2 regions of the Mesorhizobium sp. M7A.F.Ca.MR.245.00.0.0 genome follow, and region 1 is predicted to be linked to the other one. Evidence: riboswitches for the same ligand, from Rfam matches in the RefSeq annotation. Region 1 holds a riboswitch; the other holds the start of a gene.

Evidence for each region. Region 1 has a riboswitch for S-adenosylmethionine ahead of EOB80_RS23070 (homoserine O-acetyltransferase). Riboswitches for the same ligand answer to the same signal wherever they lie in the genome.
Region 2: it holds a riboswitch for S-adenosylmethionine, as region 1 does, so the genes downstream of both, EOB80_RS11395 (O-succinylhomoserine sulfhydrylase) here and EOB80_RS23070 (homoserine O-acetyltransferase) in region 1, are expected to answer to the same signal.

Annotation. Positions count from the first base shown of each region.
Region 1 covers NZ_RZTE01000026.1:6,218-22,034, forward strand. The annotation lists gene EOB80_RS23035 (LysE family translocator) at 1-432, opposite strand, end outside; gene EOB80_RS23040 (aldo/keto reductase) at 521-1,468, opposite strand; gene EOB80_RS23045 (gamma-glutamylcyclotransferase) at 1,588-2,109, opposite strand; gene EOB80_RS23050 (DUF2125 domain-containing protein) at 2,252-3,250, shown strand; gene EOB80_RS23055 (sugar kinase) at 3,258-4,181, shown strand; gene EOB80_RS23060 (prephenate/arogenate dehydrogenase family protein) at 4,270-5,205, opposite strand; gene hisC (histidinol-phosphate transaminase) at 5,202-6,320, opposite strand; SAM riboswitch at 6,456-6,533, shown strand; gene EOB80_RS23070 (homoserine O-acetyltransferase) at 6,648-7,817, shown strand; gene metW (methionine biosynthesis protein MetW) at 7,814-8,431, shown strand; gene EOB80_RS23080 (DUF1330 domain-containing protein) at 8,439-8,759, opposite strand; gene EOB80_RS23085 (glycosyltransferase) at 9,087-10,043, shown strand; gene EOB80_RS23090 (glycosyltransferase family 2 protein) at 10,059-10,994, shown strand; gene EOB80_RS23095 (DUF1194 domain-containing protein) at 11,065-11,868, opposite strand; gene EOB80_RS23100 (ABC transporter ATP-binding protein/permease) at 11,955-13,781, opposite strand; gene EOB80_RS23105 (methyltransferase domain-containing protein) at 13,914-14,696, opposite strand; gene gloB (hydroxyacylglutathione hydrolase) at 14,834-15,601, shown strand; gene EOB80_RS23115 (cupin domain-containing protein) at 15,621-15,817, shown strand, end outside.
Region 2 covers NZ_RZTE01000008.1:1,239-17,055, forward strand. The annotation lists gene EOB80_RS11390 (2'-deoxycytidine 5'-triphosphate deaminase) at 1-799, opposite strand, end outside; SAM riboswitch at 938-1,015, shown strand; gene EOB80_RS11395 (O-succinylhomoserine sulfhydrylase) at 1,073-2,260, shown strand; gene EOB80_RS11400 (ceramide glucosyltransferase) at 2,267-3,418, opposite strand; gene apaG (Co2+/Mg2+ efflux protein ApaG) at 3,652-4,044, shown strand; gene EOB80_RS11410 (Hsp33 family molecular chaperone) at 4,092-5,123, opposite strand; gene argF (ornithine carbamoyltransferase) at 5,234-6,145, opposite strand; gene EOB80_RS11420 (aspartate aminotransferase family protein) at 6,163-7,362, opposite strand; gene EOB80_RS11425 (GcrA family cell cycle regulator) at 7,721-8,239, shown strand; gene EOB80_RS11430 (magnesium and cobalt transport protein CorA) at 8,372-9,382, opposite strand; gene phoU (phosphate signaling complex protein PhoU) at 9,472-10,197, opposite strand; gene EOB80_RS11440 (ATP-binding protein) at 10,311-11,576, opposite strand; gene ppk2 (polyphosphate kinase 2) at 11,800-12,708, shown strand; gene EOB80_RS11450 (enoyl-CoA hydratase-related protein) at 12,762-13,511, opposite strand; gene EOB80_RS11455 (acyl-homoserine-lactone synthase) at 13,526-14,164, opposite strand; gene EOB80_RS11460 (LuxR family transcriptional regulator) at 14,261-14,992, opposite strand; gene EOB80_RS11465 (transporter substrate-binding domain-containing protein) at 15,241-15,817, shown strand, end outside.

The DNA of each region.
Region 1 (15,817 bases):
TTTGGGCGAAACACCGGCGAACACGGCGGCGATTGCCACATAGGCCTTCGGATTGGCGACCGCGAGAAAGAAACCAGCCAGCCATGTTGGACACGAAGCCTCGGCGGCGCGTGCTGCCATGGGCGGCGCCGTGGCGATCTTGAAGGCGAGATAGAGGATGTAGGCCGCCGAGGCGAAAGCCAGCAACGGCGCCAGCTTCGGCATCGAGGTAAGCACCGCCATGACCCCGGTCGCGACAACCAGAAGCACGGCGATCGTGCCCAGGATGATTCCCCAGGCATAGCCCAGCGAGTGGCGCAAACCGAAGGCGGCCCCAACGGCGGTAACGCTTATCGTTGCCGGACCCGGGCTGCCCATGATCACCAGGGCGGCAAGCATCAGCGCGAGAAGTTGCCCCCAAAGATCCGGCTGCGAAAGAAGCGGCTCAGTCATCTCTCCTCTGTCCTGCCTCGCGAAGAGACGGTATGGCAGGACCAGAGTGGCGTCTTGGACGTTCGTGCGAGGCGTCGCGCCTGAAGCTTCAGCCGCTCGCTCTATCGAGTTCGGTCATGTCGGCGGCGGTCAGTTTCAGCGACGCCGCCCTGATCAAGCTGTCCATCTGTTCAGGCTTGGTGGCGCTGGCGATCGGCGCGGTGACGCCCGGCCGAGCGATAACCCAGGCAAGCGCGACTTCCGCCTGCTTGGCCGAATGCCTTGATGAAACCGCGTCGAGTGCCGCAAGGATGCGCATGCCGCGCGCATTGAGATAGTCCTTCACCCCGCCGCCACGCGGGCTTTGACCGAGGTCGGCTTCGCTGCGGTATTTGCCGCTGAGGAAACCCTTGGCCAGGCTGAAATAGGTGATGACGCCGATGTCCTCGGCCACGCATAGATCGCGCAACGGCCCATCGAAGGACGAGCGATCGTAGAGATTGTATTCCGGCTGCAGCACCTCGTAGCGCGGCAGACTGCGCAAGCTCGCCACATCGAGTGCGGCACGCAACTGGCCGGCGTCGAGATTCGAACAGCCAGCATAGCGGATTTTGCCCTTGGCGAGCAGCTTCTCGTAGGCGCCAAGCGTTTCTTCGTAAGGGGTTGCAGGGTCCGGCCAGTGCGACAGATAGAGGTCGATGACTTCGGTCTGCAGCCGCTTCAGCGATGCGTCGACGGCCTTTTCGATGTATGCGGCGGACAGGTCCTTGTGCCCCTGCCCCATATCCGAACCGACCTTCGTGATCACCACGACCTTGTCGCGATTGCCACGGTCTTTCATCCATTTGCCGATGATGGTTTCCGATTCACCGCCCTTGTGGCCGGGAACCCAGCGCGAATAGGCATCCGCCGTATCGATGGCGTTGAGGCCGGCGCCGACGAAGCGGTCGAGCAGGTCGAACGAGGTTTTCTCGTCGGCGGTCCAGCCGAAGACATTGCCGCCCAGAACCAGCGGCGCGATGGACAGGTCGGTGCGACCGAGACGACGTTTCTGCAAGGCGGATCTCCGGGATGATTGGGCGAGCAAAGGGCGCCGCGGGCTGAGGGTCGGAGCCTAACCTAGGTCTTGCCTGAACGAGGTCAAAGGCCTGGCCGCCTTTTTCCGCAGAGCCAGCTTCACAAAGGCGCGACCTGGCTGGCGACATCCTCCAGCCAGTGGTCGCTTATGCCCAGTGCCTCGAGATGCTCAAGCGTGCTCAGCACATAGTCCTCGTTGTTGCCGGACTGGCCGACCGCGCCGCGCACCACGGCCGCTGCATCCGCCGCGTCGAGCGCTCCGGCATATTGCTCGTGCTGGCGGTCGACGATGTAGACCACCGCGTCGACCGTACCGCCCCCGTCGAGGCGAATCTTGAGCATGCGCTCCAGATAGACATTGGTGACCAGTTCGCGCTCGCGAAGATAGGCCATGACCTCGTCGCGCAAGTCGCCGGGGACGCGGAATGCGAGGCCGACGCAGGACCCGCCACGGTCGAGGCCGAGCACCAGCCCCGGCCGCTCGCGCGTTCCGCGATGCACGAAGGAATAGACGCAGAGCGAGCGCCGATAGCCATGCAGGCGGGCACGCTGTGTCTCGACATGCGCGAATCCCGGCCGCCAGATCAGCGAGCCATAGCCAAACACCCAAAAATCGCCCATATCGCCGCGCCTGATTGCAAAAGATGCCAACACCGCACCCGGACCGGTGTTTTTTCCGCCCGTCCCGTCTAACTATTCGTCTGTCTGCCTGGCGGAATCGACCACCCGTCCGCAACACCCATGCGTTAACGAGAGCCAAAGCATGACGTCAAGTGACGAACGCCAGCCAAGTAACCGTCGCCGCCTGTTCTGGCTTGCAGCGTTCATCGTCGTGCTGTTCGCCCTTTACAGCGGCGGCTGGTTTTATCTGGCCGACCGCGTCAGGAGCGAGGCCGACAAGGCGGTTGCCACGCTCAACAAGAATGGCGTCGAGGCCGGCTGTGCCAATCTCCAGGTCAGCGGCTATCCCTTGAGCTTTACCGTCTCCTGCGACAACCTCGCCTATGAGGACGATGCCAAGAACATTGCGGCTTCAGTCGGCAGTTTCAACGCGGCCGCCCAGATCATCCAGCCTCTGTCGCCGGTTGCCAATCTGCGCGGCCCGCTCAGGACCGCCGTTCCGGACATGGTGCCGCTGTGGATCGACTGGGACAATCTGCAGGCCAATTTCAAATTGTGGTGGCCGCTGCCGCAGCGGATCTCGCTGGAGGCGGAGGGCCTGTCCGGCCAGACCGATCCGGCCGACGACACCGATCCGGTGCAACTGTTTAGCGCCGGCAAGGCATCGGGTCAGCTGCAGCCCAACGGCGAGGATATCGACTATCTCGGCAGTTTCGGCGATCTCGAGATCGACCCCGACGCAATTGGAGGGCGCGTGCTTCCGGCGCTCGATGCCAGCGGCGATGTGACATTGAAGAACGGCGTCGCACTGATCGGCACGCAGGTGAAGAGCCTTCGTGGCCAGACGATCGAAATCCGCAACCTTGACCTGTCGTCGGGCACGGCGCGCATTACCGTTTCGGGACCGCTCTCGGTCGATGCCGAGGGCCTGGTCAACGCCGACCTGATGATCAGGCTGAAGGACCCGAAGGCGGTGGCGGCCATCCTCGGCGCCGCCATACCCGAGCAGAAAAGCCAGATCGAGCAGGGTTTTTCTGCCCTGGCGGTGCTCGGCAACGAACCGTCGATGCCGCTGAAGGTGGTCAGGGGCAAGGCCTCGCTCGGCTTCATTCCGCTGGGCAAGATCAAGCCGGTCGAATAGCTCAACCATGGCAAAACCCGTGAAGCTGCTGAGCGTTGGCGCCTTGACGCTGGACACCATCCTGCGCGTCGAGACACTGCCTGTGCATCAAGGCAAGTTCATTGCCTCCGACGGCGTCCAGATCGCCTCGGGCATGGCCACCAGTGCTGCCTGCGCCGCGCATCGCCTGGGTGCCGAGGTATCGCTGTGGGCGAGTGCGGGTGACGATGCCGTCGCCGACCAGCTCATCGCCGGCATCGAGGCCGAAGGCGTCGATTGCACCTTTGTGCGCCGCGTCAGAGGCGCCCGCTCGGCGCTGGCCTCGATCCTGGTCGACGCGCATGGCGAGCGCATCATCGTGCCGTTCTATGACAGGCTGGCCCAGGCCGATCCCGAAGTCTTGCCGGTCGCCGACCTCACGGCATTCGACGCCGTGCTGGTCGATGTCCGCTGGCCGGGCGCGGCAGCGTTGGCACTCAAGGCGGCACGCGCCGTTGGGCGTCCGGCGATCCTCGATGCCGACACCGCACCGTTGCCGGTCCTGGAACAGCTGTTGCCGCTCGCCACGCACATCGTCGCTTCGGAAACGGCGGCGCGCATCGTCTGCGGCCAGGCGCTCGATCCGGAAACGGCTTGCGCCGATCTCGCCAGCCGCACCGACGCCTTTGTCGCGGTAACCGGCGGCGCGGCGGGCTGTTGGTGGCACGACCGTCGCGCAGGCTGTGTGCGCCATGTCGCGGCGCCGAGGATCAAGGCAGTGGATACGCTCGCCGCCGGCGATGTCTTCCACGGCGCCTTCGCCGTCGGGTTGGCGGAAGCCATGCCCGTCGAGCAGGCTTTGCGCTTTGCCAGTGCGGCCGCGGCGCTCAAATGCCTGCGCTTCGGCGGCAGGCTGGGCGCGCCGGATAGGGCCGAGACGCTGGCCATGGTTGCGCAGACCTGGCCAGCCTGAAACCGACGCTTTGTTCTGACGCAATTCCCAAGGGAAAGCGCTGGCGCTTTTCCCGGGAAAAACGCCTCACACTTTTCCTGGAATTGCTCTAGCCCTTCGCGGGATGCTCGACGGCCTGGCGACCGAAATCGGGCACGTCGATGTCCTGGCCGGCCTCGATGATCGAGCGACGCACAGCCCGCGTCCGGGTGAACAGGTCGAAGAGCTTTTCGCCATCGCCCCAGCGGATCGCGCGTTGCAGCGACGCCAGGTCTTCCGAGAACCGCGCCAGCATTTCGAGGATGGCGTCCTTGTTGTGCAGGCAGACATCCCGCCACATGGTCGGGTCCGAGGCGGCAAGGCGGGTGAAGTCGCGGAAGCCGGAAGCCGAATATTTGATCACTTCGGACTTGGTCACCGACTGCAGATCATCGGCGGTGCCGACGATGTTGTAGGCGATGATGTGCGGCAAATGCGAGACGATGGCCAGCGTCATGTCGTGATGCTGCGGGTCCATCGTGTCGATGTTGGCGCCGCAGCGGCGCCAGAACTCCGACAGCCTCTCCAGCGCGTCCGGGTCGGTGTCGGGCAGCGGCGTGAAGATGCACCAGCGATTGTCGAACAGGTCGGCGAAACCGGCGTCGGGGCCGGATTTTTCCGTGCCCGCCAGCGGATGGCCGGGAATGAAATGGACACCTTCAGGCACATAAGGCTGCATCTGCGCGATGACAGACGCCTTGGTCGAGCCGACATCGGTGAGGATCACACCCGGCTTCAGCGCCGGCGCGATTTCCTCGGCCACCGCGCCGGATGAGCCTACCGGCACCGAAATGATGACCAGGTCGGCATCGCGGACAGCTTCTCTCGCATCGGTGGTATAGCTATCGCCCAGCCCAAGCTCCTCGGCTCGCGCCAGCGTCGCCGCACTGCGCGTTGATATGGCCACGTGACGGGCCAGCCCCTCGCGGCGGATGACGCGGGCCAGCGACGAGCCGATCAGGCCGATGCCGACCAGCGCGATCTTTTCAAACATCGGTGATGTCATGGTCTATAGCTTTTCAGGAATGTCGTGAGAGCGGCGACAACGCCGCGATTGGCCTCTTCGGTGCCGACGGTCATGCGCAACGCGTTGGGAAAGCCATAGCCCGAAACGCGCCGCAATATATAGCCGCGCGCCGTCAGATAGTCGTCCGCCGCCGCCGCCGAATGCTTCTGGTCATCGGGAAAATGAATGAGGACGAAATTGCCGACGCTCGGCGTTACCCGCAGCCCGAGCTTTGTGAATTCCTCGCTCAACCAGGCAAGCCAGGTCTCGTTGTGCGCCACGCTGCGCTCGACATGGGCGCGGTCGCGGATGGCTGCGATACCGGCCTCGATCGCCGTCGCATTGACGTTGAAGGGACCGCGCACGCGGTTGATGGCGTCGACGATATGCATCGGCGCATACATCCAGCCGATCCGCGCGCCACCGAGGCCGATCTTGGAGAAGGTACGGGTCATCACCACGTTCTCGGTGCTGCCGACCAGCTCGATGCCGGCCTCATAGTCGTTGCGGCGGACATATTCGGCATAGGCCGCGTCGAGCACCAGAAGCACGTTCTTCGGCAGCGCGGCATGCAGCCGGCGAACCTCCTGGAACGGCACATAGGTGCCGGTCGGGTTGTTGGGATTGGCGAGGAACACGATCTTGGTGCGCGGCGTGACCGCGGCCAGGATGGCGTCGATGTCGGCGCGCTCGTCTCTTTCCTTGATCGTCACCGGAACGGCACCCGCCGACTGGATGTAGATCTTGTAGACCATGAAGGCGTGTTCGGTGATGACGGCCTCGTCGCCGGGCGCCAGATAGGTCTGCGCCAGCAGGCCGAGAATCTCGTCGGAACCGTTGGAACAGATGATGTTCTGAGGGTTGAGGCCATGCACCTCGGCGATCGCTTCGCGCAGCCGCCTGGCGGTGCCGTCGGGATAGATGTCGAGCTTGCCGGCAATCTCGCGCGCGGCTTCGATCGCTTTCGGCGAGGGCCCTAGCGGATTCTCGTTTGATGACAGCTTGTGGACCTTGGCGACGCCGGCGGGCGCCGTGCTCTTGCCCGGCACATAGGCGTCGATGTCCATGATGCCCGCACGCGGGGTTGGACGTGCCTGGTCCGGTGTCTGGCTCATGTCGCAAAATCCGTCGAGAACGCTTCCTGAGGGAAGCCGCAGCGGAAATACAAGCCGTGGCCTGCAATGTCGAGAGGCGACAGCCATCGCCCAGGGCTGGCCGTTGACGACGGCGCGCCACAGCCCTAGAAGGGGTGCGACTTCCGTGGTGATTTGGCCGGTCGGCTTGCAGCCACGTTAAACAACTTGCTAAAGGGCCGTTTGCATCCTGTAACCGGCTTTGCGACCGCAATGCCGGTTTTTTGTTGTCCGCCCCGGCCGGACACCCGTATCGGCATCGACTTTCGACAAGCGCGATGCGTGGGCTCAAAGTGTGAGATGGATGTCATGGCCGTTCTGCGTGCCCGCAAAACCAACAACGAGGTCGACCAACCGTCGAGCCCGGTTTTGCGTTTTGGATCCGACAAGCCGCTCAAGCTGGACGCCGGCACGCTGCTGTCACCGTTCCAGATCGCCTACCAGACCTACGGCACGCTGAACGATGCCCGCTCCAACGCCATCCTCGTCTGCCATGCACTGACCGGAGACCAGCACGTCGCCAGCACCAATCCGGTGACCGGCAAGCCTGGCTGGTGGGAAGTGCTGATCGGCCCCGGCAAGATCATCGACACCAATCGCTTCTTCGTCATCTGCTCCAACGTCATCGGCGGTTGCCTTGGGTCCACCGGTCCGGCCTCGACCAATCCCGCCACCGGCAAGCCCTACGGGCTTGACCTGCCCATTATCACCATTCGCGACATGGTGCGGGCGCAGCAGATGCTGATCGACCATTTCGGCATCGAGAAACTGTTTTGCGTGCTCGGCGGCTCGATGGGCGGCATGCAGGTGCTGGAATGGGCGTCGAGCTATCCGGAGCGCGTCTTCTCGGCGCTGCCGATCGCCACCGGCGCGCGCCATTCCTCGCAGAACATCGCCTTTCATGAGGTTGGCCGCCAGGCTGTCATGGCCGATCCGGACTGGCATGGCGGCAAATATTTCGAGCACGGCAAACGCCCGGAAAAGGGCCTGGCGGTAGCACGCATGGCCGCCCACATCACTTACCTGTCGGAAGCCGCCCTGCACCGCAAGTTCGGCCGCAATCTGCAGGATCGCGAAGCGCTGACCTTCGGCTTTGACGCCGACTTCCAGATCGAAAGCTATCTGCGCCACCAGGGCATGACCTTCGTCGATCGCTTCGACGCCAATTCCTACCTCTACATGACGCGGTCGATGGACTATTTCGACCTTGCCGCCGACCATGGCGGCCGGCTGGCCGATGCTTTCGCCGGCACGAAAACCCGCTTCTGCCTGGTGTCGTTCACCTCGGACTGGCTTTTTCCGACCGAGGAGAGCCGCTCGATCGTGCATGCGCTCAACGCCGCCGGAGCATCGGTATCCTTCGTCGAGATCGAGACCGACCGCGGCCACGACGCATTCCTGCTCGACGAGCCGGAACTGTTTGCCGCCATCAACGGCTTCATCGGCTCGGCCGCCAGGGCGAGAGGGCTGGGCCTATGAGCGTCAACCGCGACCAGCGCGTCGACCTTGAAGTCGTCGCCAACCTCATCCCACCGCAGTCGCGCGTGCTCGATGTCGGCTCGGGCGACGGCTCGCTGCTCGAATTGCTGCAGGACAGCAAGCAGGTCGACGGCCGTGGGCTCGAGCTGTCGCAGCGCGGCGTCAACGAATGCGTGGCGCGCGGCCTCTCGGTCATCCAGGGCGATGCCGACAAGGATCTCGAATTCTATCCCGACAAGGGCTTTGACTTCGTCGTCCTCTCGCAGACGCTGCAGGCCACCCGCAACCCGAAGCTGGTGCTCGACGAACTGCTCAGGATCGGCAATCGCGCCATCGTCTCCTTCCCCAATTTCGGCCATTGGCGTGTGCGTCTGTCACTGTTCGTCAACGGCCGCATGCCGGTGACCAAGGACCTGCCCTATTCCTGGTACGACACGCCCAACATCCACTTCTGCACCATCCGCGACTTCGTCAATCTTTGCGACGAGCTCGGCGCGACCGTCGAGAAGGCAACCGCTCTCGACGCCAACGGCCAGAAGATCGGCCTGTCGATGCCGTGGTGGTTCTGGAACTTCTTCGGCCAGCAGGCAGTGTTCTTGCTGAAACGGCAGTAGCCGCAAGCTATTCGAGGATGTCCGTGGCTTTGTGCGGATGTTGGACGCCGTCGGCAAACACCACGTCGGCCTCCGAATTGTCCGTGCGCAGCGCCAGAATCGCCTGGTAGGCGGGCGAATTGTACCAGCCATGCACATGCTGCCTGTCGGGAAATTCGATGATGATCAGATGGCCCGGCCAGTTGTTCTCGATCACCTCGACATCGCCGCCATGGACCAGAAAACGGCCGCCGAAAGGTTCCAGCGTGGCATCGATCTTGTGCAGGTATTCGACGATCTGCGGGCCCATCGTGGCTTGGCGCATATGGGCGACGGCGTAAGCGGTCATAAGTGCACTCCCTTTCAATCGAAGCCGATTGCCGGCTCCACAGGCACAGATTGCCAAGGGTCGTGACAGAATTCGATTACCCCAAAAGTAATAAGAATGACATGAGGCGATCAAGACGAATCGGCCTGCGCGATCCTGAGGCGGTTTCCAGTCTCCGGCCCTCAGGGTGTTGCCGTTGAGACGCAAGGTTGCGAATTCGGGGTTGCGGACGGATTGAACTCTGCAACCAGATGATGACACGGGAGCATGTTTTTCGTAGCGTCATGCCGGACGCGATGCCGAGCGAAGCACGGAGCGGGGAACCTGACCTATTCGATCGTTGTCGAAATGGAAAACGCCAAGTCCATCAATGAAGATGAGATCGGCGTTTCGTTCAGCGCCTTGGCACGGGAAATAGAAGCCGTGACGACAACCGGTCAATACCTGAAACCGGAGGTCATCGTCGTTCACAGCGGACCAGATACCGACACACCGATTCTCCGGCATCGTCTCACCGAAATTGTTCCGCAACTTGGCATGGCAGCAAATACGGTCTTCAGCGCCTGCACAGGCGGCCGGTACTATGAGGTCAAGAACGCAGGCGCCGCGTTGGCCAAGGGCGACATCGTCATTTTCTGCGATTCCGATACAGTGATCGAAGACGGCTGGCTGTCGGCACTTCTCAAACCGCTCCAGGATCCGAAGACGATCGCCGTGAACGGTTACACCTATCTCGGCTGTGACGATTTCGCTTCGCGAACCTTTGCGCTTCTGTGGTTCTTCCCGCTGCGTGATGGTGATAGACGCTTTGCCTCCAAGCGCGCGATGAACGCCAACAATTGCGCCTTCCGCAGAAGCTGGTTAGCCGGCCATCCCTTTCCGGCCAGCAATGGATTCAAGGTTTCTTGCACGTTGCTCGCCAGCCAGTTACGAGCAAGCGGGCATGATTTTGTCAGAGTCGATGCCCGGGCCAGCCATTATCCTCCGCGCGGTTGGCGCTTTTTCTTTTGGCGTGCCCTGGTCACTGGGCGCGATGCGGACCGGAAATATGTGGCACTGGCATCGCCATCCCAAGCCGCGCGAGTGCTGAAGGCGACAAGACGTTGGTTTTCGACATCCTGGAAAGTGGGTGGGCGTATTCTGACGCATGCAACTCGGCTCGGAATGCCGGCATGGCAGATCCCGTTTGCACTGATCGTCGGATTGGCCTTTTGCGCGCTGGTTTTTTGTGCACAAGCGGCCATGGCCCTTGGGCTGGTTCGGGACGAGGTTGAAAACGTGCCCCTCTACGTGGGACATAGCTGAAGCACTATGGTCAAAATGGGCAAAACCATCGAACCGACACCTCTCATCACGGTCATTACGCCGACCCACAACCGACGCGAAACGGTGTTGCGCGCCGTGGAAAGCGTACTCTCCCAGAGCATGTCGAGGCTTGAGCACATTGTCGTCGACGATGGTTCGACCGATGGAACCGAAGCGGCGCTGGCCCGTATCCAAGACCCGCGGCTGATCTATGTCGGGGCGAAATGGCGAGGCGCCAACGCAGCCAGGAATGCCGGCATCGAGCGCGCGCGGGCACCGTTGGTGACGTTCCTCGATTCCGACGACATCTACATGCCGCACCGGCTTGAACGAACCCTGACCTGGTTCGAGGAAAATCCTGCACTGCAAGTGCTGATCAGTTCGTTCGTGTCCCTGAAAGGCAATCGCATCACAAACTGCGTCAACCCCGAGGCGTTCGTTAGCCCCGCAATGCTGGAGCGGACGCTGGTTGGGCAGACCATCTTCATTGCCGGCTCTGCGATCACGGCTCGCCGCGAAGCCTTGCTGGCCATCGGCGGCTACGACAGCGACATCACCCGCATGCAGGATCGCGAATTGCTGCTGCGCCTTGCCCGGCGCTTCGGTGCGCAGTTGTCCAGGGATCTGGACTGGACGAAATACAATTCGGAGAACTCGATTTCCGGCCGCCGTGACGGCTATGTCGAGGCCTATGCGAACCTGATGGGCAAACATCCGCATATTGCCCATGCCTACCCGCACATTCCGCCTTACATGATCTCGCGGCAGCTCATCGCCGACATCCTGCGAGGCAGGATACCGGAGGCATTTCAGGGCTACATGGCCAACCGTTCATCCAAAACGCTTGGCTATTCGCTGCCGGAATTGATGCAAGGCTATGTCCATGGCCGGCGCTGGCGCCGCGATCTCTCCAACGAGTTTCGCAATCAATTTGGTGCCCGGCCCGCTTAAACCGAGAGGGATTCCGGGAAATTGTGGAACGGTTTTCCCTCCGGATCGCGTTAACCCCTCTGTCGAGAGCTCAACGGTCAAGTTCGGGAAAATACGGATCCGATAGAAACCGCCTGTCTCGTTCGCCTTGTAGGCAGTCTATCGGCGTCGCCGCGTCGATGGGGATGCTTCTCACCTCGTCCTGAATGCCGCTCACTTCCAGGAGCAGCTTGCGCCGGATGGCTGTCGAAAACTCGGCGGCGGCATAGATAGGCAGCACGAAGGAACCGGGTCCGCCGATCACGCACTGCGCATAATACTGGTCGAGATGGCTGAAGGTGGGCGACGGGCTGATCAGGATCGGCAGGCCGTTGACGACGATGCCTTTGGCAGTCGCCGCATCACGCGTCGCGGTGACCGGCGGCCCGATATTGTTCGGTCCGTCGCCCGAAATATCGATGACGCTGCGTTCGCCATGGAAAGACGTGCGGTCGAAAAGCTCGGTGCCGAAGGCCAGCGCGCCGGAAATCGAAGTGCCGCGAAAGCTGCGGAACGGACGAGCCGCGACCTTGTCGGCAAAGCTGTTCGCGCTCTCGGCACTATCGATGATCTGCCAGCCGATGACCGCGTCGTCGCGGACCGTGCCGGCCCATTCGAAATAGGTCAGCGCTATGCGGCCCGTGGCGCCAGCGCGGACAGCCTTGATGAAGTCGGGATGCCGCAGCGCCTCGACATAACCGGACCGCTGCAGGGCGAACTCCTTCTCGTCCATCGACAGCGAGATGTCGACCGCCAGCACCAGCTCGACGTCGACGGCGAGCGCATCCCGCGGCGAGGCGGCGGGAGCAGCCTGGGCGCAGGCAAGACAGGCAAGCAGGCGCAGAGCATCAAGCATGGCCGTCGCCAGGATTGTTTCTCCCGAGGAGCTTCCTTCGCGATCGCGGCAAAATAAAGCTTTGCTTCCCTCGCCCGGATATCAGCTCATTTCTTGCGGCGGGCGGCGACTGGCGGCGGTTCTATCGCGCCGGCCCTGACGCGGGCGGGCTTCAGGGCTGGCGCACCGGAATCCTTGACGATCGTCAACGCGCGCGGGAAGAAGTGGTTGTTGTGCTGGCCGCGCCCGATGTTGAGGATCGCTGTCCCCGGCAAACGCTTCTCGAGCATCGACAGCACGCGTCTTAGCGATGGGCCGTCGAACGCATCCAGCGCCTCGTCGATGATCACCCATTTCGGTTGCCGCAACGCGAGCCTGGCGAAGGCCAGCGAGCGTTGTTCGTCATCGCCCAACTCATGGTCCCAACGCCCGGCACGGTCGAGCGATGAGGACAGCCGTCCCAGACCGACCTCGGCCAGCACCGCCGAAATGTCGGCATCGTTCGCCGGCGCGGGCCCGTTCGGGTGATCGAGGACTTCGCGCAACGTGCCGACCGGAAAATAAGGCACGCGCGGCACGAATATGGGGGTTTCTCCCGACGGCAGGCCGATCCGGCCGCTTCCCCATGGCCACAGGCCGGCAATGGCACGAAAGAACAGCGTCTTGCCCGCACCGGGGTCGCCGGTGATCATGACGCGCTCGCCGGGGCGGATTTCGACATGCGGATCGGCGAGTCTGGTGCAACCCTCCGGCGAGGTCACTTCGAGCTTCTCGAAAGTCAGGCTGCCATTGACGTTTTGGCCGAAGGCAATGCGCTTTTCCGTGTCATGCAACGCATCGGTTTCATCGAGCGCGATGCGGAAATCGGCCACGCGCATCAGCGTGGCGCGCCAATCGGCAATGCTGCCGATGTTGTTGATGAACCAGCGCAAGGAAGAGTGGACCTGGTTAAAGGCGCCGACCGCCATCATCAGCCCGCCAAAGCTGATATCACCTGAGAAATAGACTGGCGAAGCGACCAGTATGGGCGCCACGACGGTGATCCAGCCATAGGTGTCGGTCACCCAGGACAGGTTGATCTGGGCGGTGTAGATGCGCCGCATGGCACCCAGCACCGTGCCGAGATCGAGTTCGAGCCGCCGCCTTGCGTCGGCCTCGCCATGATACAACGCGATGGCATCGACATTCTCGTTGACGCGCACCATCGAGGAGCGCAGCTCGGCTTCGCGTGTATAGCGGTCGCTGTTCAGGCGGATGAGCGGGCGCCCGACCAGCCAGCTCAGCCAGGAGGCGATGCCGGCGTAAAGGATAGCGGCCCAGACCATGTAGCCCGGTATGGCCAGCGAGGTCCCGCCGATGTGGAACACGAAGCCCGAGGACAGCTCCCACAGCACCCCGACGAAGGACATGAGCAGGATGCACGACTGCAGCAGCCCGACGCCGAGATCGGTTGACAGGTCGGACAGATGCGCGGCGTCCTGCTGCATGCGCTGGTCGGGATTGACGCCGATGGCGCCGGCATTGGCCAACCGGAAGGCGCGCACCGGCCGCATCCACTGATCGATCAAATCCAGCGTCAGCGCCTCGCGCAGTTTGAGCCTGATCATCTGGTTGAGCCAGGTCTGGCCGATATTGAGCACCAGCAGCCCGCCGGCGATCATCGCGAAGACGAGGAGCTGGTGCAGGAAGGCCGCCATGTCGCGGCGCGCAAGCGCATCGTAGAAAGGCTGGTTCCAGCGATTGAGCAGAACCTGGCCGATCGACGTTGCGATGATCACGGCCATGATGCCGACCGATGTCCACAGCAACCATTTGCGAACCGGCGATCCCGCCAGCGCCCGCCGGATCGTCGCCACCTGGTCGCGCAGGCTGCTGGCTTCGACCGCCACGGCAACCGGATGAACGGCGGCGGCATTGTCCGGTTGATCAGCCATGGCCGAGGTCCTTGCGTCAGTGCTGAAACCGGATGGAGAAACTTGACAGGCGTTCGTATGGGCTGCCGGATGGGCTGTCGGTCCGCTTGCGACAGATAGGCAGGAAAACGACGTCAGGCACGCCTGCCGTGATCACGAAGCCGTCACTCGCGCAGCCGAGGGCTTGGCATCGGCTTTGTGACGGCCAAGCCGGGTGGCGCCATGCGGCGACAGCACCGGCACGAAGACGCGGCGCGAGGCGCGCTGGACGACGGGCACGCCTTGATAGAGCCGTTTCTGCGCCTCGACGACGATGACGCCGGAAAAGATCGGCCACAGCCGCCGGCCGGCGCGCTCCAGCACATTGTGGAAGCGCATCATGAAACGGCGCTTCGACGGCGGAAAGAACAGCGCATCGGACCAGGCGGCGGGCGTAAAATTGGCCTCGCGCAGCAATTCGGTGAGCTGGCCGCGCGAAAAGGGCCGGCCATTGCCGAATGGGGTGTGCTCGAAGCGCGCCCAGACACCGCGCCGGTTGGGCACGACGATGACCACCCGGCCAGCCGGCGACAGCACGCGCCAGATCTCGTTCAGCGTCTCACGCGGGTTCTCGACATGTTCGAGCGAATGGACGAGCAGCATGCGGTCGATGCAGGAATCGACCAGCGGCAGTTCCTCGTCGAAGACCAGTGCCGTCGCCGTCGGCCCTGTCGCCGGCCACACCACCGCGCCTTGCGTTGCCGGCATGAAGGCAAAGACCCGCTCGGCATCGGTGCCGAACCGCTCCAGCCAGGGCAAGGTGTAACCCAGACCAACCAGCCGCTCGTTGGGTACCGCTGCCCATATCGACGACAACGCCATGGTGATCGAACGCTCGGCGAAACGGCCGAGTGTTGTCGAATAGAAGGAGCGAAGATCGACGATGTCGGAATGCATGGCAGGGATGTAGCCGTGATATCAGCGGGTTTCAACAAAAGGCCGCGACGACCCGACATTCCGAGATGTCATTCGACATCCGGGATGACATCCACGCGCCGGCGCCCTATGTCTGCGGCCATAAACGGAGAGATGCGATGCCGGTCGAAATCGAACAGTTCATGTGCCGCAGCGACAATTTCGGCGTGCTGGTGCATGATCCCAAAAGCGGCCAGACCGCGATCATCGACACGCCCGAGGAAGCGCCTATCCTGGCCGCGATAAAGCGCACTGGCTGGACGCCGACGACGATCCTGACCACGCATCATCACATGGATCACGTCGAGGCCAATCTGGCGCTGAAGGAGCGCTTCAAGCTGCGCATCGTCGGCCCGGAAGCGGAAAAGGCCAAGATCCCCGGCATCGACGAGACCGTCGAAGACGGCTCGGTTCTCCATCTTGGCGATGAAAAGATCGAAGTCATCGCCACGCCCGGCCACACCGCCGGCCACGTTTCCTACTATTTGCCGGCTTCGGGTGTGGCGTTCACCGCCGACACGCTGTTTGCGCTGGGTTGCGGACGGCTGTTCGAATGCAAGCCGCCGGTGATGTATGAATCGCTGAAGAAGCTGGCTGCACTTCCGGCTGAAACGGCCATCTATTGCGGTCACGAGTATACGCTCTCCAACGCCCGTTTCGCGCTGACCGTCGACCCGACCAATTCGGCATTGAAGGAACGCGCCGCCAGGATCGAAAAGCTGCGCGCCGACAACAAGCCGACGCTGCCGACGACGATCGGCGAGGAGCTGTCGACCAATCCCTTCCTGCGCTGGCACGATCCGGCGATCCGCAAGCATCTGGGGCTGGAGAAAGCTTCGGACGCCGAGGTCTTTGCCGAAATCCGCAAGCGCAAGGACAATTTCTAGGCCCGGTGGTATCGTCGCCATGACCAGCTCCGCAGAAATTATCGCGACGCTCGGCCTTAAGCCGCATCCGGAAGGCGGCTGGTATGCCGAGACCTTTCGCGATGGCACCGGCGGCGCGCGCGGCCATTCGACTGCCATCTATTTCCTGCTTGGGGAGCATCAGGTTTCGGCCTGGCACCGGGTCAAGGATGCCGCCGAGGTCTGGCATTTCCATGC
Region 2 (15,817 bases), on a different contig from region 1:
GCGGCGGCACGTGCACCGCCTCCTGGCTGACGAGGATGTAGAACTCGTCGGGATCGAGCACCAGTTCGCCGGCGCCGCTCTTGTGGATCGGCTCCCAGAAGTCGACGACTTCCTGCGCCCCGCGCTTGTCGACATCGACGAGGCCGGTGTGATGCTTGCCGCGATAGCCGACCAGACCGTTTTGGTCGCCGTTGAGGTCAATCGACAGCGCGATGCCGCCGCCGGAAATATTCGGCGGCTCGGTGGCGACCAGCGTCTGCGCGCGATGCAACTCGTGCAGCTCGGCTTCCGAGAGCAGCGCATTGCCGGTGCGGAAGCGGATTTGCGACAGGCGTGAGCCGGTGCGCACGACGATCGGGAAGGTGCGGGGGCTGACTTCCAGAAACAGCGGGCCGTGATAGCCGGCAGCGATCTTGTCGAACTCGTGGCCGCGATCGGTCATGACCCGGGTGAAGATGTCGAGCCGCCCGGTCGAGCTCTTCGGATTGGCCGAGGCCGAAATGTCAGCCGGCAATGCCAGGCTTTCAAGCAAGGGCACGATATAGACGCAGCCGGTCTCCAGCACCGCGCCCTCGGCAAGATTGATCTCGTGCAGCTGCAGCCGGTCGAGCTTTTCCGAGACCTTGTGGTTGGGGCCGGGCAGGAAGGAGGCCCGCACCCGCCAGGCCTTGTCGCCGAGCCTGAGATCGAGACTGGCCGGCTGGATCTGGTCGGCGTCGAGCGCACGCGCCGACTTCAGCGCGCCGGACTGGAACAGCGCCGATATGTCCTGATCGGGAAGAATGCCTGTCTGCCGCAAGGCTCCACTCCTAGGTCAGACGTTTTTCTTGTCGCAGGTTCTGGTCGCAAAACCGTGGAACACTTTTGCGGAACCTGCTTGGTACAAACCTCTTAATGAAGCCGGCAATTGACGCAAGCGTGGCGCGGGTCTAAAGGGTCGTTATCCCGTGGTGATTTGGCCGGTCGGCTTGCAGCCACGTTAAACAAGTCGCTAAAGGACCGTCGGGCCGCAAGGCCGTATGGACCGGTTGCGACTTTCGCGGCCGGTTTTTTTGTGTCTGGAAGAAAAGCGATGAGCACCAAGAAGCACAACTGGAAGCCTCAGACGGCACTCGTGCACAGCGGAACGCTGCGTTCCGGTTTCGGCGAAACGTCGGAAGCGATCTACCTCACCCAGGGCTATGTCTACGAAACGGCGCAGGCCGCCGAAGCCCGTTTCAAGGGTGAGGAACCGGGCTTCATCTATTCGCGCTACGCCAATCCGACCGTCGACATGTTCGAAAAACGCATGTGCGCCCTGGAAGGCGCCGAAGACGCGCGCGCCACCGCGTCGGGCATGGCGGCGGTGACGGCCGCCCTTCTGTGCAGCGCCAAGGCCGGCGACCATATCGTGGCGGCACGTGCGCTGTTCGGCTCCTGCCGCTGGGTGGTCGAGACGCTGGCGCCGAGATACGGCATCGAGGCGACGCTGGTCGACGGCACCGACATCGCCAACTGGGAAAAGGCGGTCAAGCCGAACACCAAGCTGTTCTTCCTGGAAAGCCCGACCAATCCGACGCTGGAAGTGGTCGATATCGCCGCTGTCGCTTCGCTTGCCAATTCGATCGGCGCAAGGCTGATCGTCGACAATGTCTTCGCCACGCCCCTGCAGCAGAAGCCCTTGCAGCTCGGCGCCCATATCGTCGTCTATTCGGCGACCAAGCACATAGACGGCCAGGGGCGCTGTCTCGGCGGCGTCATCCTGTCTGACAAGAAGTGGATCGACGAGAACCTGCACGACTATTTCCGCCATACCGGCCCAAGCCTGTCACCCTTCAACGCCTGGACGCTGCTGAAAGGCCTGGAAACGCTGCCGCTGCGCGTGCGCCAGCAGACGGAAAGCGCGGGCCGGATCGCGGATTTCCTGGCCGAACGGCCGGAAATCGCCCGCGTCATCTATCCCGGGCGGGCCGACCATCCGCAGGCCGACATCGTCAAGAAGCAGATGTCGGGCGGCTCGACGCTGATCTGCCTCGACGTCAAGGGCGGCAAGCAGGCGGCCTTCGCCTTGCAGAACGCGCTCGACATCGTCTTGATCTCCAACAATCTCGGTGACGCCAAGAGCCTGATCACCCATCCGGCGACGACGACGCACAAGAATCTGAGCGACGAGGCGCGCGCCGAGCTCGGCATCGGGCCGGGCACGCTCAGGCTGTCGGTTGGGCTGGAGGATGCCGACGATCTGCTCGAGGATATCGCGCAGGCCCTGAAGGCCAGGTAGGAGGCTTCAGGCGCCGGACGGCGTCTCTTCCAGCTCGGCCGTCTTGGTGCCGATGGTCATCGCATTGCCGCGCCAGTCGACGGCGCCGCCGAGCCAGCCGCGTCCCCACATCGCCGGCAGGATCAGGTCGCGCGCCATGATCGCGACGACCATGCGTGGCGACAGGTACCAGCCCTTGGACCAGGCCAGGGCGCACTCCGGAAGGTAGAAGGCCGCCAGTACGGCAATGGCGGTTGCCCAGAGGCCGAAACCGGCACTGGCCGCGGCAATCAGCGCAAGCACCAGCGGCACCAAGGCGCCGGTCAGGATTTCGGGTGCGAAGAACAGCGGGAAAGTGACGCGGCGCAGGCGCGCCCAGCGGGCCTGACGCGACCAGATCTCGTCAAACGAGCGCCGGCCAAGCGGCTGCTCGAAGGGGGCGGCGACGAGATTGACGCGCAAGCCGAGGCTGTTCACCAGCTTGGTCGCGGCGGCGTCCTCGGCGATCTCGGCGGCCAGCGCGCGGATGCCGCCATTGGCGTCGAGCATCGGCTTGTTCCAGAGCATGCTCTTGCCCTGGGCAAAGCCAAGGCCGAGCGCCTCGCCGGCATATTGCCAGCGCGCCTGCAGCGTGTTGAGGAAAGCGCATTCGACCTCGGCCCAGAAGCCGGCAGGCCGGGAGCCGATCGGCGTCGAGCAGACAAGGCCGGTGCCGGGCCGCCAGGCAGCCATCAGGTGCTGGACGTAGTCTCTCGGCATCAGCACGTTGGAATCGGCCAGGACGACCCAGTCGTGCCGCGCCGCTTCCCAGCCCTTGACGCAATTGTTGAGTTTCGGATTGGCGCTGATGCGGTCGTCGCCGATAAGCAGCCGGGCTGGCACTTTCGGAAACCGGACGATCGTCCTGTTTATCAGTTTGACCACCGGATCGTCGGCATGGGCAACGCAGAAAATCAACTCGTAGCGCGGCCAATCGAGCGAGAAGGCGCGTTCCAGCGTCTCCTGCGTGAACGGCTCGACGCCGCGCGACGGCACGACGATCGACACCGGCCGCGGCTTGGCGGCCGGCGGCCCAATGGTGTGGCGCCGTTTCAGACGCGAAGCGGCGAGCACGATGCTGGCGAGATTCGAGAGGATGAGGACAGTTGAAAGCGTGGCGGCTATGAGAGTGAGTTCCATCGAGATCCGGTCACTCCAGGAAAACCGGTCCGCAAGATGGCCGGTTTCAACAGTTCAGCAGAGCGCCCGAGTCGCGCATCACCAGTCCGCGCACACCATCATTGTCATATGTCACTTAAATGACATTCTTTGTCGGCACCTGCCCGCGAGGTCGGCCAGAGGAGGCTTCGGTCGGTTGACCTAACCGCACAGAGCGCCGAAAGTTCCGCTGGAACCGTTTTTTGGAGCCGCTTATGTATAGCGCCGTCACGCGCAACATCGAAGTGCAGGTCAGGCCATTCTATCTGGAGGACCGTTCGGATCCCTCGGAGAACCGCTATGTCTGGGGCTATCAAATAACGATCGACAATCAGTCGGACGACTTCGTGCAGCTTCTGTCGCGCTATTGGCATATCACCGACGGCACTGGCCGGGTCGAGGAAGTGCGCGGCCCCGGCGTCGTCGGCGACCAGCCCGAACTCAATCCCGGCGACAGCTACCAATACACGTCCGGTTGCCCGCTCTCGACACCATCCGGCATCATGGTCGGGCACTACACGATGCGCAACAAGCGGGGCGAGACATTCGACATCGCCATTCCGGCGTTTTCGCTGGACCTGCCGGGGACGCGGCGGACGGTGAATTGATTTCGCCTCACCGGCCGCTCCGCGGCCGGTGAGGCGTGGTTTTCTCTCTACTGAGCCGCGAATTCCGCCGGGTCGAAGTCATATTGCTTCGAGCAGAATTCGCAGGCGACGTGGATGCCGCCGTCCTCGGTGCTGTCCTTGATCTCCTGCGCGGAAAAACCCTCGAGGATGCCGCGGATCTTGTCCCTGGAGCACGAGCACTGGTCGGCGACCGGAACGCCGCCGAAGACGCGCACGCCATGCTCGTGGAACAGCCTGTAAAGCAGCCGCTCGGCACCGATCGTCGGGTCGATCAGTTCGGTCGGCTCGATCGTGCCGAGCAGCGCCAGCAACTCCTGCCAGGAATTGTCGACCGGGTCGTGGATCTCCTCGCGCGGATCGCCATCGCCACCCGGCAGGTCCGGGACGCGCATGCGCTCGGGCGACTGCGGCAGGAACTGCGCCAGGATACCACCGGCGCGCCACTGCTCGCGGGCGCCGCCGGGACCGGGCGTCAAAAGCTTGGCCACCGACAGCCTGAGATCGGTCGGGATCTGCTCCGACTGGCGGAAATAGGTGCGTGCCGCATCTTCCAGCGTCTCGCCATCGAGCTGGACGATGCCTTGATAGCGCTGCGTATGAGCGCCCTGGTCGATGGTCAGCGCCAGCACGCCGCTGCCGAGCAGGGTCTGCTGCGAGGTTTCGCCGGCCGCGACCAGCGCTTCCAGCCGGTCGGCATCGAAACGCGCATAGGCGCGCAATGCCGAGGGCGTGGAAAAATCCGCGACCAGCATGTCGACAGGCCCGTCGGTGCGGGTTTGCAGGATGAATTTGCCCTCGAACTTCAGCGAAGTGCCGAGCAGCACGGTCAGCACACAGGCCTCCGCCAGCAGGCGGGCGACCGGTTCGGGATAATCGTGGCGGCTGAGGATGGCGTCCAGCATCGGCCCGAGTTGGACCGTGCGGCCTCGCACATCGAGAGGGCCGACCTCGAACGGCACGACGTGATCGTCGCCGGCATAGCCGAATTCGCCGAGTTTGGGGTGATGTTCAGTCACTTGATAGGTTTCCAACATGACAAAGCTCCAGGGCGCGGCCATGCCGCCCTCCGGGGCGCATGCGTCGAAACGCGCTTGATTTGCGTGATGCGGCGCAAATAGGCATCACACCCCCGCAGATCAAGCTCCCGGGGATCAAGCGCCGAGACACTTCAAGCGCCGAGACACCAGGCAAGCACGGCCTTCTGGGCATGGAGCCGGTTCTCGGCCTCGTCGAAGACCACCGAATGCGGCCCGTCGATGACCTCGTCCGTCACTTCCTCGCCACGATGCGCCGGCAGGCAATGCATGAACAGCGCGTCCGGCTTGGCCTTGGCCATCAGCTTGGCGTTGACCTGATAGGGCGAGAACACGTTGTGGCCGCGGGCGCGATGCTCCTGACCCATCGAGACCCAACAATCCGTGACGATGCAGTCGGCCTGATCGACGGCTTCCTCGGGCGAGCGGGTGAAGTGCAGCTTGCCGCCATGTGCCCGCGACCAGTCGATATGCTTCTGCGCCGGTTCGCTGCCCTCGGGCACGGCGACGTTGAGGTTGAAGCGGAACCGGGCCGAGGCCTCAAGCAAGGAATGCAGCACATTGTTGCCGTCGCCGGTCCAGGCGATGGTCTTGCCGGCGACCGGACCGCGATGTTCCTCGAAGGTCATGATATCGGCCATCAGCTGGCAGGGATGGGTGTCGTCGGTCAATCCGTTGATCACCGGCACGGTGGCGTTCTCGGTCAATTCCAGCAGGCGCTCATGCGAGGTGGTGCGGATCATGATCGCATCGACATAGCGCGACAGCACCTTGGCGGTGTCGGCAATGGTCTCGGAGCGGCCGAGCTGCATCTCGGTGCCGGTCAGCATGATGGTCTCGCCGCCGAGCTGCCGCATGCCGACGTCGAAGGAGACGCGCGTGCGCGTCGACGGCTTGTCGAAGATCATTGCCAGCACCTTGCCTTCGAGCGGTTTGGTGCGTTCGCCGGCCTTGAGGCGCGCCTTTCGCACCACCGCATCGTCCAGCATCAAGCGCAGATCGCCTTCGGAAACGGTGGAAAGATCGGTGAAATGGCGAACTGACATCTGCAATGGTTCCGGGATTACTTCGCCGCGGCGGAAGCGATCGCCTCCGCCAGGCCCTTGGCGCCGGCGCGGATGCGGTTGAGCGCGTCATGGATCTCGGCGTCGGTGACGGTGAGCGGCGGCAACAGGCGAATGACGTTGTCGCCGGCCGGAACCGCCAGCAGGTGCTGGTCGCGCAAGGCCATGTTCACCTTGGTGTTGGGCATGGCGCATTTGAGGCCGAGCATCAGCCCGGCACCCCTGATGTCCTCGATGATTTCGGGAAACTCGTCGGCGACCGACGCCAGTCCCTGCTTCATCAGCAGCGCTTTGCGCTGGACATCTTCGAGGAAGCCGTCTTCCAGCACGACATCGAGCACGGCGTTGCCGACCGCCATGGCAAGCGGGTTGCCGCCGAAAGTGGTGCCGTGCACGCCAGCAGTCATGCCTACGGCCGCTTCATCCGTGGCAAGGCAGGCGCCCATCGGGAAGCCGCCGCCAATACCCTTGGCGATCGCCATGATGTCTGGCGTGACACCTGACCATTCATGCGCGAACAGCTTGCCGGTGCGGCCGATGCCGCACTGGACCTCGTCGTAGATCAACAGCAGGCCGTGCTGTTCGCACAATTGCCTGAGCCGCTTCAGCGACTGCGTCGGCACCGGGCGGATACCGCCCTCGCCCTGCACCGGCTCGATCAGGATCGCGGCCGTCTCCGGCGTGATCGCCTTTTCGGCGGCGTCGATGTCGTCGAAGCCAACCTGATCGAAACCTTCGACCTTGGGGCCGAAGCCTTCGAGATATTTGTACTGGCCGCCAGCCGCGATGGTCGCCAGCGTGCGGCCATGGAAGGCGCCCTCAAAGGTGATGACGCGGAAGCGCTCGGGATTTCCTTTGACGAAATGGTAGCGCCGCGCCGTCTTGATCGCGCATTCCAGCGCCTCGGCGCCGGAATTGGTGAAGAACACCTTGTCGGCGAAGGTGGCGTCGGCCAGCCGCTCGCCAAGCCGGCTCTGCCCCGGAATCTCATAGAGGTTGGAAACATGCCAGAGCTTGGCGGCCTGCTCGGTGAGTGCGGCGACCAGATGCGGATGGCTGTGGCCCAGCGAATTGACGGCGATGCCGCCGGCGAAATCGAGATATCGCTCGCCCTTGTCGGTAACCAGCCAGGTGCCTTCCCCGTGGTCGAAGGCCAGGGGTGCGCGAGCAAAGGTCTCGTAAAGCGCCGAACCGCTCATTATATGCGTCTCCGGTACCGGAAAATCAAAAAAGCCGCCAAAGCGGCGGCCTGTGCGGCTTATCCCGTTTTTCGGCCATGAAGTCAACGAAAACGTCGCGTAGTGGCGCGCGGCAAGCCCCCCGACGGGACGCCGGCTCATCAGCGACCGGGCAAGTTGGGGAAAACCGAAAAAACCGATTCGTGTTGCACTTGGGACTCTTGTCACCGAGTCAGCGCATAGAGTAGTTGTAGTCGAGAAATAACTAGATTTCGTGCGGCGGACCTAATCACCAGATATATGTGGTGTCTGCCCCGGCAAATGTTGCCGGGTCGGGAGAGGGATTCCGATTGCCGCACGCTTAGAGGAGCGCGGTCTCATGAACTGGACTGACGAGCGGGTAGAACTCTTGAGAAAACTGTGGTCGGAGGGTCTGAGCGCAAGCCAGATTGCTGCGCAGCTTGGAGGGGTCAGCCGCAACGCGGTCATCGGGAAGGTGCATCGGCTGAAACTGTCGGGCCGCGGACGCTCGACCGCCACACCGGCACGCCAGAAGAAGGCAGCGCAAGGATCGACCGTCCAGAAATCGGTATCACGCGCTGCAACCACGACACGCCATGTCACGACATCGATCGGCGCGACCGCCTTGCAGACGCAGTTCGACGCCGAACCCGTGGCACGCCATTATATCCGCCCGGTTGAGAATGTCGTGCTGCCGATCTCGCGGCATCTGCAACTGGTCGAGCTGACCGAGCGAACCTGCAAATGGCCGAACGGTGACCCGCTTTCAGAGGACTTCCATTTCTGCGGCAACGAAGCCGCCGAAACCGGACCCTACTGCAAATATCACGCCCGCGTGGCGTTCCAGCCGGCATCGGAGCGGCGGCGGAGTCGCTGAGCGAATAGCGAATAGCGAATAGCGAATAGCGAATAGCGAATAGCGAATAGCGAATAGAAACGGCTTGCCTTCCGTCACAGGAAGCAAGCCGTTTTTGTGTTCGCTATTCGCTACTCCCTATTCGCTCTCTTCTCACAGCCAACCGTTCTTCCTGAACCGCCAGTAGAGAAACGTGCAGATGAGCGCGATAGCGCCCAGCACCACCGGATAGCCGTATTCCATCTTCAGTTCCGGCATACTGTCGAAGTTCATGCCGTAGATGCCGGCGAGCGCCGTGGGCACCGCCAGGATCGCGGCCCAGGAGGCGAGTTTCTTGGTGTTCGCCGTTTCCTGACTCTGGCCGACCAGGAGGCTGGCCTCGAAAGCGAACGCCAGCACTTCGCGCAGGCTGTCGATCTTCTCCTGGACGGTGCGGATGTGGTCGGTCACGTCGCGGAACAGCGGGTGCATGGCGGTATGTATCTGCGGCAGCTCGGCGCTGGTCAGCCGTCGGCAGACTTCGACCAGCGGAAGCGCGGCATTGCGCAGGCGCAGGAGATCGCGGCGCAGCATATAGAGCCGTTCGATGTCGGGAGCGGTCATTGGCTTCAGCAGAACCTTGTCCTCGATCGCCTCGACTTCGTCCTCGATCTGCTCGAGCACCGGCATGTAATTGTCGACGATGAAATCGAGAATGGCATAGAGGACGAAATCCTCACCCTTGGCCAGCGAGTGCGGGCAGCTTTCCCAGTGCTGACGAACGGCGGCATAGGACGTCGAAGGACCGTGCCTGACGCTGACGATGTAGCCTGAGCCGACGAACAAATGGGTCTCGCCGAAGGTGACCCGACCGTCGATCAACTGCGCCGTGCGAGCGACGATGAACAAGGCGTCGCCATATTGCTCGATCTTCGGCCGCTGGTGCGGGTGCTCGGCATCCTCGATCGCCAACTCATGCAGGTGAAACTGCGCCTGGACGCGCAGCAACAGGTTACGGTCGGGCTCCAAAAGGCCGATCCACACGACATGACCGGATTTCTTTGCCCATTCGCCGGCTTCCTCGATGGGAATGTCGGCGATGCGGCGCCCCGCCGTGTAGACGCCGCAAGCGATAATGCCGGATATCGGCCCAGGCGCCGGGGTCAGGTTCCGAGCATTTTCCATCACGACCTCCCGGAGCAAATCCACGGGCGAGGATAGAGGCAAAGCCCGGAAAGCTTAGCGTAAATCGGGTGACGGTTCGAGAGGCGCGTTCACTTCACCGGCTGCGTCTCGGAAAGACTGATTTTGTCGGTCTTGTCACCCTTGGGCCGCTCAGCCGGCAACTGATCGCCGGTGACGATGTAATAGATGGTCTCGGCGATGTTGGTGGCGTGATCACCGATACGCTCGATGTTCTTGGCACAAAACAGCAGATGCGTGCAGGGCGTGATGTTGCGGGGATCTTCCATCATGTAGGTCAGCAATTCGCGAAACAGCGATGTGTACATGGCGTCGATCTGGTCGTCACGATCGCGCACGAAGCCGATTTTCTCCACCGCGCGAGACGCGTAGACGTCGAGCACTTCCTTCAGCTGGGTCAACGCCAGGGTGGACAGAGCCTCGAGGCCGCGGAACAGGCTGGTCGGCTGGCGTCCATCGGTGACGGCGACCACCCGCTTGGCAACGTTCTTGGCGAGATCGCCAACCCGCTCGAGGTCGGCGGAGATGCGAATGGTCCCGACGATCTCGCGCAAATCCGCCGCCATCGGCTGACGCTTGGCAATGATGATGATGGCCTTGTCGTCGATTTCGCGCTGGCCCTCGTCCAGTACGGTATCGTCGCGGATGACCTTCTGGGCAAGGCCTGGGTCGGCATTGACGAGAGCGGTAACCGCCTGCTCGACCATGCGCTCGGCATGGCCTCCCATCGCGGCGATGCGCTTCGACAGATATTTCAACTCCTCGTCATAAGCGCTGACGATGTGCACGGACTGCATGGCAAAATGCCTTCCCACGGGGTGTTTTGATTTTGAGTCGTTTCCTCGAATCCCCGCTGATACGCTAGCCGGATGACAGAAAAAAGAAACAGTCCCTTTGAATTAGGGCGATATCAGTGAGTCGGCAAATGAACCGAGAATGCCGCGCCGTTGCCGACTTCGGACTTGATCGAAAGCCGGGCGTTGTGGCGCGTCAGTATATGCTTGACGATCGACAGGCCGAGGCCGGTACCCTTCTGGGTCCGGCTGGTCTCGACGTCGACGCGGTAGAAGCGCTCGGTAATGCGCGGAATGTGCTCCTCGGGAATGCCAGGGCCAAAGTCCCTGATCGTCACGTCGATGCCCGGCTCTGATCCGGCATCGCTATGGGCTATGGATACAACCACCCGCCCACCCGACTGCCCGTATTTGCAGGCGTTTTCCAGGAGGTTCTCGAAAACCTGGAAAAGCTCATCGCGATCGCCAGGCACATGAAGCGGCCCATCGGCGTAGTGCCGCTCGATGGCGACGGCGTTTTCGCTGGCCAGCGGTCCGAGCGAGTCGATGACGCTGTCGACTGTCTGCCGCAGATCCACCTCGGTTCCCGGCTTCAGATAGGGTTTCATCTCGAGCCGCGACAGCGACAACAAATCGTCGATCAGACGCGCCATGCGACCGGTCTGGCTCTGCATGATCTGCAGAAACTGGTCGCGCGCCGCCGCGTCGTTGCGGGCTGGCCCGCGCAGCGTTTCGATAAAGCCGGCGATTGAGGCGAGCGGCGTGCGCAGTTCATGGCTGGCATTGGCAATGAAGTCGGCGCGCATGCGGTCGATCCTGCGCGTTTCGCTCTGGTCCTTGAACACCAGCACATAGAGATCGGTGGCGTGACCGACCGAGGACACGCTCACCCGGTAAGCCCGTTCGACCGGCAGCTTCTCCATGTAGTCGACGACATCCGAGGCGACATCGCCCGATAGCACGCCATCCAACAGGGTCTGCATCTCCGGCGCCCGGAATTTCAACGACAGCGACATGCCTGGCGCGATGCCACCAAAAGCGGCGAAGGCGGCGGCGTTGGCATGGACGATGGTGGCAGCCCGGTCGAAGATGATCAGCGGATCGGCGACGGCGGCGGCCAGATATTCACCCGAGAGCCGCTGCAGGCCGATGGCCTCGATAGCGGCGCCGCCGCCGATGGATTGGCGCGCGCCGGTGGCCGGCAGTATTGCCGCTGCAAGCAGCAACAGCAGCGCCGCGAGGACGACATAGGCTGAAATCTCGGCCAAGGCATAAACAGCGAGAACCGCAACGACGCCGGCCGCAAGCAGCCAGCGGCTATTCCACAGCCGTGCGGCCATGGTTTGCGTCATGCCTCTCTGCTCTGTGTCCAGGTCAGCCATTCGCTCGTGGACCTGCCCCCCATGTCTTCGCACCCGGTCGCACGGTGGCGGAAAACTTCCACTAGACCGCTTGCCGCATGACCCCGAAAATCGGGATCGATTTTCGGAAAGGATCATGCGCAAATTAAAAGTGCTACAGCGTCCTTTGCGCATCCAAACGGACGCGCGACGCTATAGTGGCTCCCCATAGCATGAGTCCGGAAGCTGGAAAGGGTTCGTCTCGATGAAAAAAGCCAAAGAAAGTCCCGCCGCGCCAACTGCGGGGCCGCTGAAGATCAGGATCGGCGGCAAGGAGAGGGAGTTCGACATCGAAAATCCCGTGCTTCCCGACTGGGTCGAGGACAACAAGCTGACCGCTGGCGGCTATCCCTACGACAAGAAGATGAAAAGCGACGAGTATGACGAGACGCTCGAGAAGCTGCAGATCGAGCTGGTCAAGGCGCAGGCCTGGCTGCAGTCGACCGGCAAACGGGTGATGGCGCTGTTCGAGGGTCGCGATGCTGCAGGCAAGGGCGGCACGATCTTCGTGGTGCGCCAGTACCTCAATCCGCGCACGGCACGCAACGTGGCGCTGACCAAGCCGACCCCGACCGAGCTTGGGCAATGGTACTACCAGCGCTATGTCGACCACTTCCCGACTTCAGGCGAATTCGTCACCTTCGACCGTTCCTGGTACAACCGCGCCGGTGTCGAGCCGGTGATGGGTTTCTGCACCCCGCAGCAGCACGAGCAGTTTCTTGAGGAGACGCCGCATTTCGAGCGGATGATCTCCAACGAGGGCATCCACTTCTTCAAATTCTGGCTGAACATCGGCCGGGAAACGCAGCTCGAGCGCTTCCATGACCGTCGCTACAGCCCGCTGAAGAGCTGGAAGTTTTCGCCCATCGACGTTGCAGGCATCACCAAGTGGGACGACTACACCAAGGTGCGCGACACCATGTTCGAGCGCACCCACAAGGAATTCGCGCCGTGGATCATCGTACGGGCCAATGACAAGCGGCGCGCGCGGCTGGCGATCATGCGGCGCATCCTGTCGTCTCTGCCCTATGAGGGGCGCGATCTCGAAATCATCGGCAAGGAAGACAAGAAGATCATCGGCGAAGGGCCGTCATTCCTCGGCAAGCAGGATTGACGCTTCCGCGCCGCGCGGCCTTGGCCGCGCGGCGCGTTCCTTGAGGCTTTCGCTCAGGCCGCGAGCCGGGCGATGCGTTGCAATCGCCGCAGCGTGGTGTCGTCCTGCAGCGCCTGCTGGAAAAGCGAAATCTCCTGATCGATGCGGTCGCAGAGGGCCTCGGTGTTCCCTTTCAGCAGGCCGCGCGTCTGCAGCAGGGCTGCGACCGGCTTCTTGACAAGCTGTCTCGCCCGGCCGAGCGCCGCTTCCTCGACGGTGCCGCCCGGCACGATCTCGGCGACGAGGCCGAGCGCCCTGGCGTCCTCGGCGCGAAGCGTGTCGCCGAGGCAGAAGAAGCGGAAGGCACCGGCATAGCCGAGCTTCTGCGGCGCCAGGATGCTGGTCGCCGCGTCCGGCACCAGGCCGAAATCGACGAACGGCACCCTGAACGTGCTCTCATCGGACGCGATCACCATGTCGCAATGGAACAGGATGGTGCAGCCGACACCGACAGCATCGCCGTCAACGCAGGCAAGGATGGGCTTGGGAAACGTCGCCAGCGTGCGGAACAGGTCGGTGACGGCGGCAATCAGTTTCTGGTGCTTGGTGGCGTCGAGGAATTCGGAGAAGTCGCCGCCCAGACAGAAACAGCCTGCCAGGCCGCGCAGCACGACGACGCGAACCTCCTCATTGTCGGCGGCTTCATGGAAGGTCCTTGCCAAGCTTTCATAGGCTCTCCTGTCCAGCACCGGCCGGCCGTCGCTCGACGACACGGTGACGACCAGCGTGTGGTTGCGAAGTTCAGGTTGCGGGTGTGTGCTCATGGCTGTCTCCGATCTCATGACGCACGCCTTTGCCCGAGCATGTCAGGATATCCCCTGGCCAGCACGGGAGCAAAATGATTGCGGCGCGACCGCACCACATCGAGGGTGTGTTCGTTGAAGGTCAGCAAGGTGGCGACGACCTGCTGGTTGCCATAGGTGCGCTGATAGCCCAGCGGGGTCGCCAGGAAATGCAGTTGCAAGGCGCGCAGCACCCACATCGGCTCGAACTCGATGATCACCTTGTCGACGCCGCGCTTCAGCCCCCACTCGACGAAACCGGCAATCAGTTCGGTGCCGACGGTCGAAACGCCACGACGGCCATCACGAAAACCGGGAGCCACCGCGTAGCGGGTCAATTCCCAGATGTTTGGACCCGATGGCGGCGTTCCTTCGGAAAGATCGGTCAAGACCTCGGTCAGCAGATGTGGCCGCGTCGTCGGCAACATCCTCTGATAACCCGCCACTTCACCGCCTCTGATGACGATCTGATGGACCGCCTCGTCGTGGTCGAACTGGTCAAGTTCGAGCCCGTCGGGCCGCCTGAGGTCATCCCACCCCATCTCTTCGACGAATATCTTGTAGCGCAAACGATGGACGGCCTCCCAAAGGTCGGGACGTTCCATCAATTCCTGGGTTGTAAGGGAAAAAAGCATTCCGCCGTCTCCTGCGTTCAGAGGAAGATACGGCCGTGCTTTGATGAGAAAATTGCGTGATCGCGTAGGCAAAAATTCCAGGTCGGCACGGCCGACCTAACTAATGTAGCCGCGCCGTATCGCTTCCGCGACGGCCTGCACCCTGTTGACGGCACCTAGTTTGCTTTTGGCGTTAAGAAGATGTTTCTCCGACGTGTGTTCGGAAATGCCGAGGATTTGCGAAATCTCCCATTCGGACTTGCCGACGGCGGCCCATTGCAGGCATTCGCGCTCGCGCGGCGTCAGCACGATATGATCGATGGTGTTGCTCGCCATGGTGTGGAGTTGCATGGCGCGGCCAACCGCATAGGTCGAGACCAGCGACACCTGGCCAAATTCGGCGGCGGACAATTCCACAGCCTCGCCGCCGAGCGACACCATGACGATCTGGCCGTCAAGCGTGATCAACGGAAAGGCCAATCCATCACGCAGTTTGAAGGCGCCGGCATCGCCCATCACCTCGCCGCTGCTCTTGTCTATGCGGATGCCCTGCGACGCCTCGTGCCACTGGAAGGGCGCCTGCAACTGTTTCATGTGGCTGACGACCGGGTCATGGTCGACATAGTTGCGCGCGACATAGCGCTCCAGCCATTCGCCCGGCCAATCGCAGAGAAGCACATGCTGCTTTTGCTGGCCGGCCGGCGTGCCTGGCTGCGGTACGGTTCCCGCCATCAGCGCGGTGAGGCCGAAATCCGATGTTATGCCCAGCAGCCTTTCACAGACCGCCGCCGCCGTTGCGGCGTGCTGCAGTTGGTCTATGTATTCCAGCGTGCGATCGAACTGACCCATCGCAACATCAACCCCATGTTGCCTCGTGCATTGCGGCCAATGATGCGTGCCTGATTTACACTTCGCCACCGACCACGGATTGCAAATCGCATACTTATTTTGTGGCTTCCCTCACCGAGGCGGCCGAAGCTGATTTGCAAACCGGCTAAATCATATCCTGAAATCGGCGGGTTGAAATCAAAAACCATTGTGCCTGTACCATTTTCGTACCAAAACCGGTGCGAGCACGACTGTGGCGGAGTTTTATCTTGGCGTTCCGGTGGAGGTCCTTCGCCCTTGCGATGCTGATCGGCTTGCTGTCGTTCGCCGACGGCGCGCGCGCCGCGGCGCCTCAGGTTCCGGTGCTGTGGGATGCCAAGGAGCGGCTGCCCAAGCCAGACCTTTCGACGCTGCCCCGGCTGAGGTTCCTGACCACCACGGACTTCCCGCCCTTCAACTTCCTCGACGGTGCGGGAAAGCTGTCCGGCTTCCATATCGATCTGGCACGCGCCATCTGCGCCGAGCTTGGCATTGTTGAAAAATGCCAGATCCAGGCCCTGCCCTGGGCCGAGCTGGAAGGCGCACTGCGGAAAGGCGAAGGCGAGGCGATCATCGCCGGCATCGCCGCAACACCGGAATCGCGCGCGACCTACGCCTTCTCACGCTCCTATCTGCAGTTTCCAGCGCGCTTCATCATGCCGAAAGGCAAGGCGCTGACCGAGCCCATCTTTGACAAATTGCACGGCAAGCGTGTCGGCGTAATATCAGGCTCGGCGCATGAACGCATGCTGCGCGACTATTTCAACACGGTTCAGGTCGTCCCTTTCGACAGGCCGGAGGACCTCT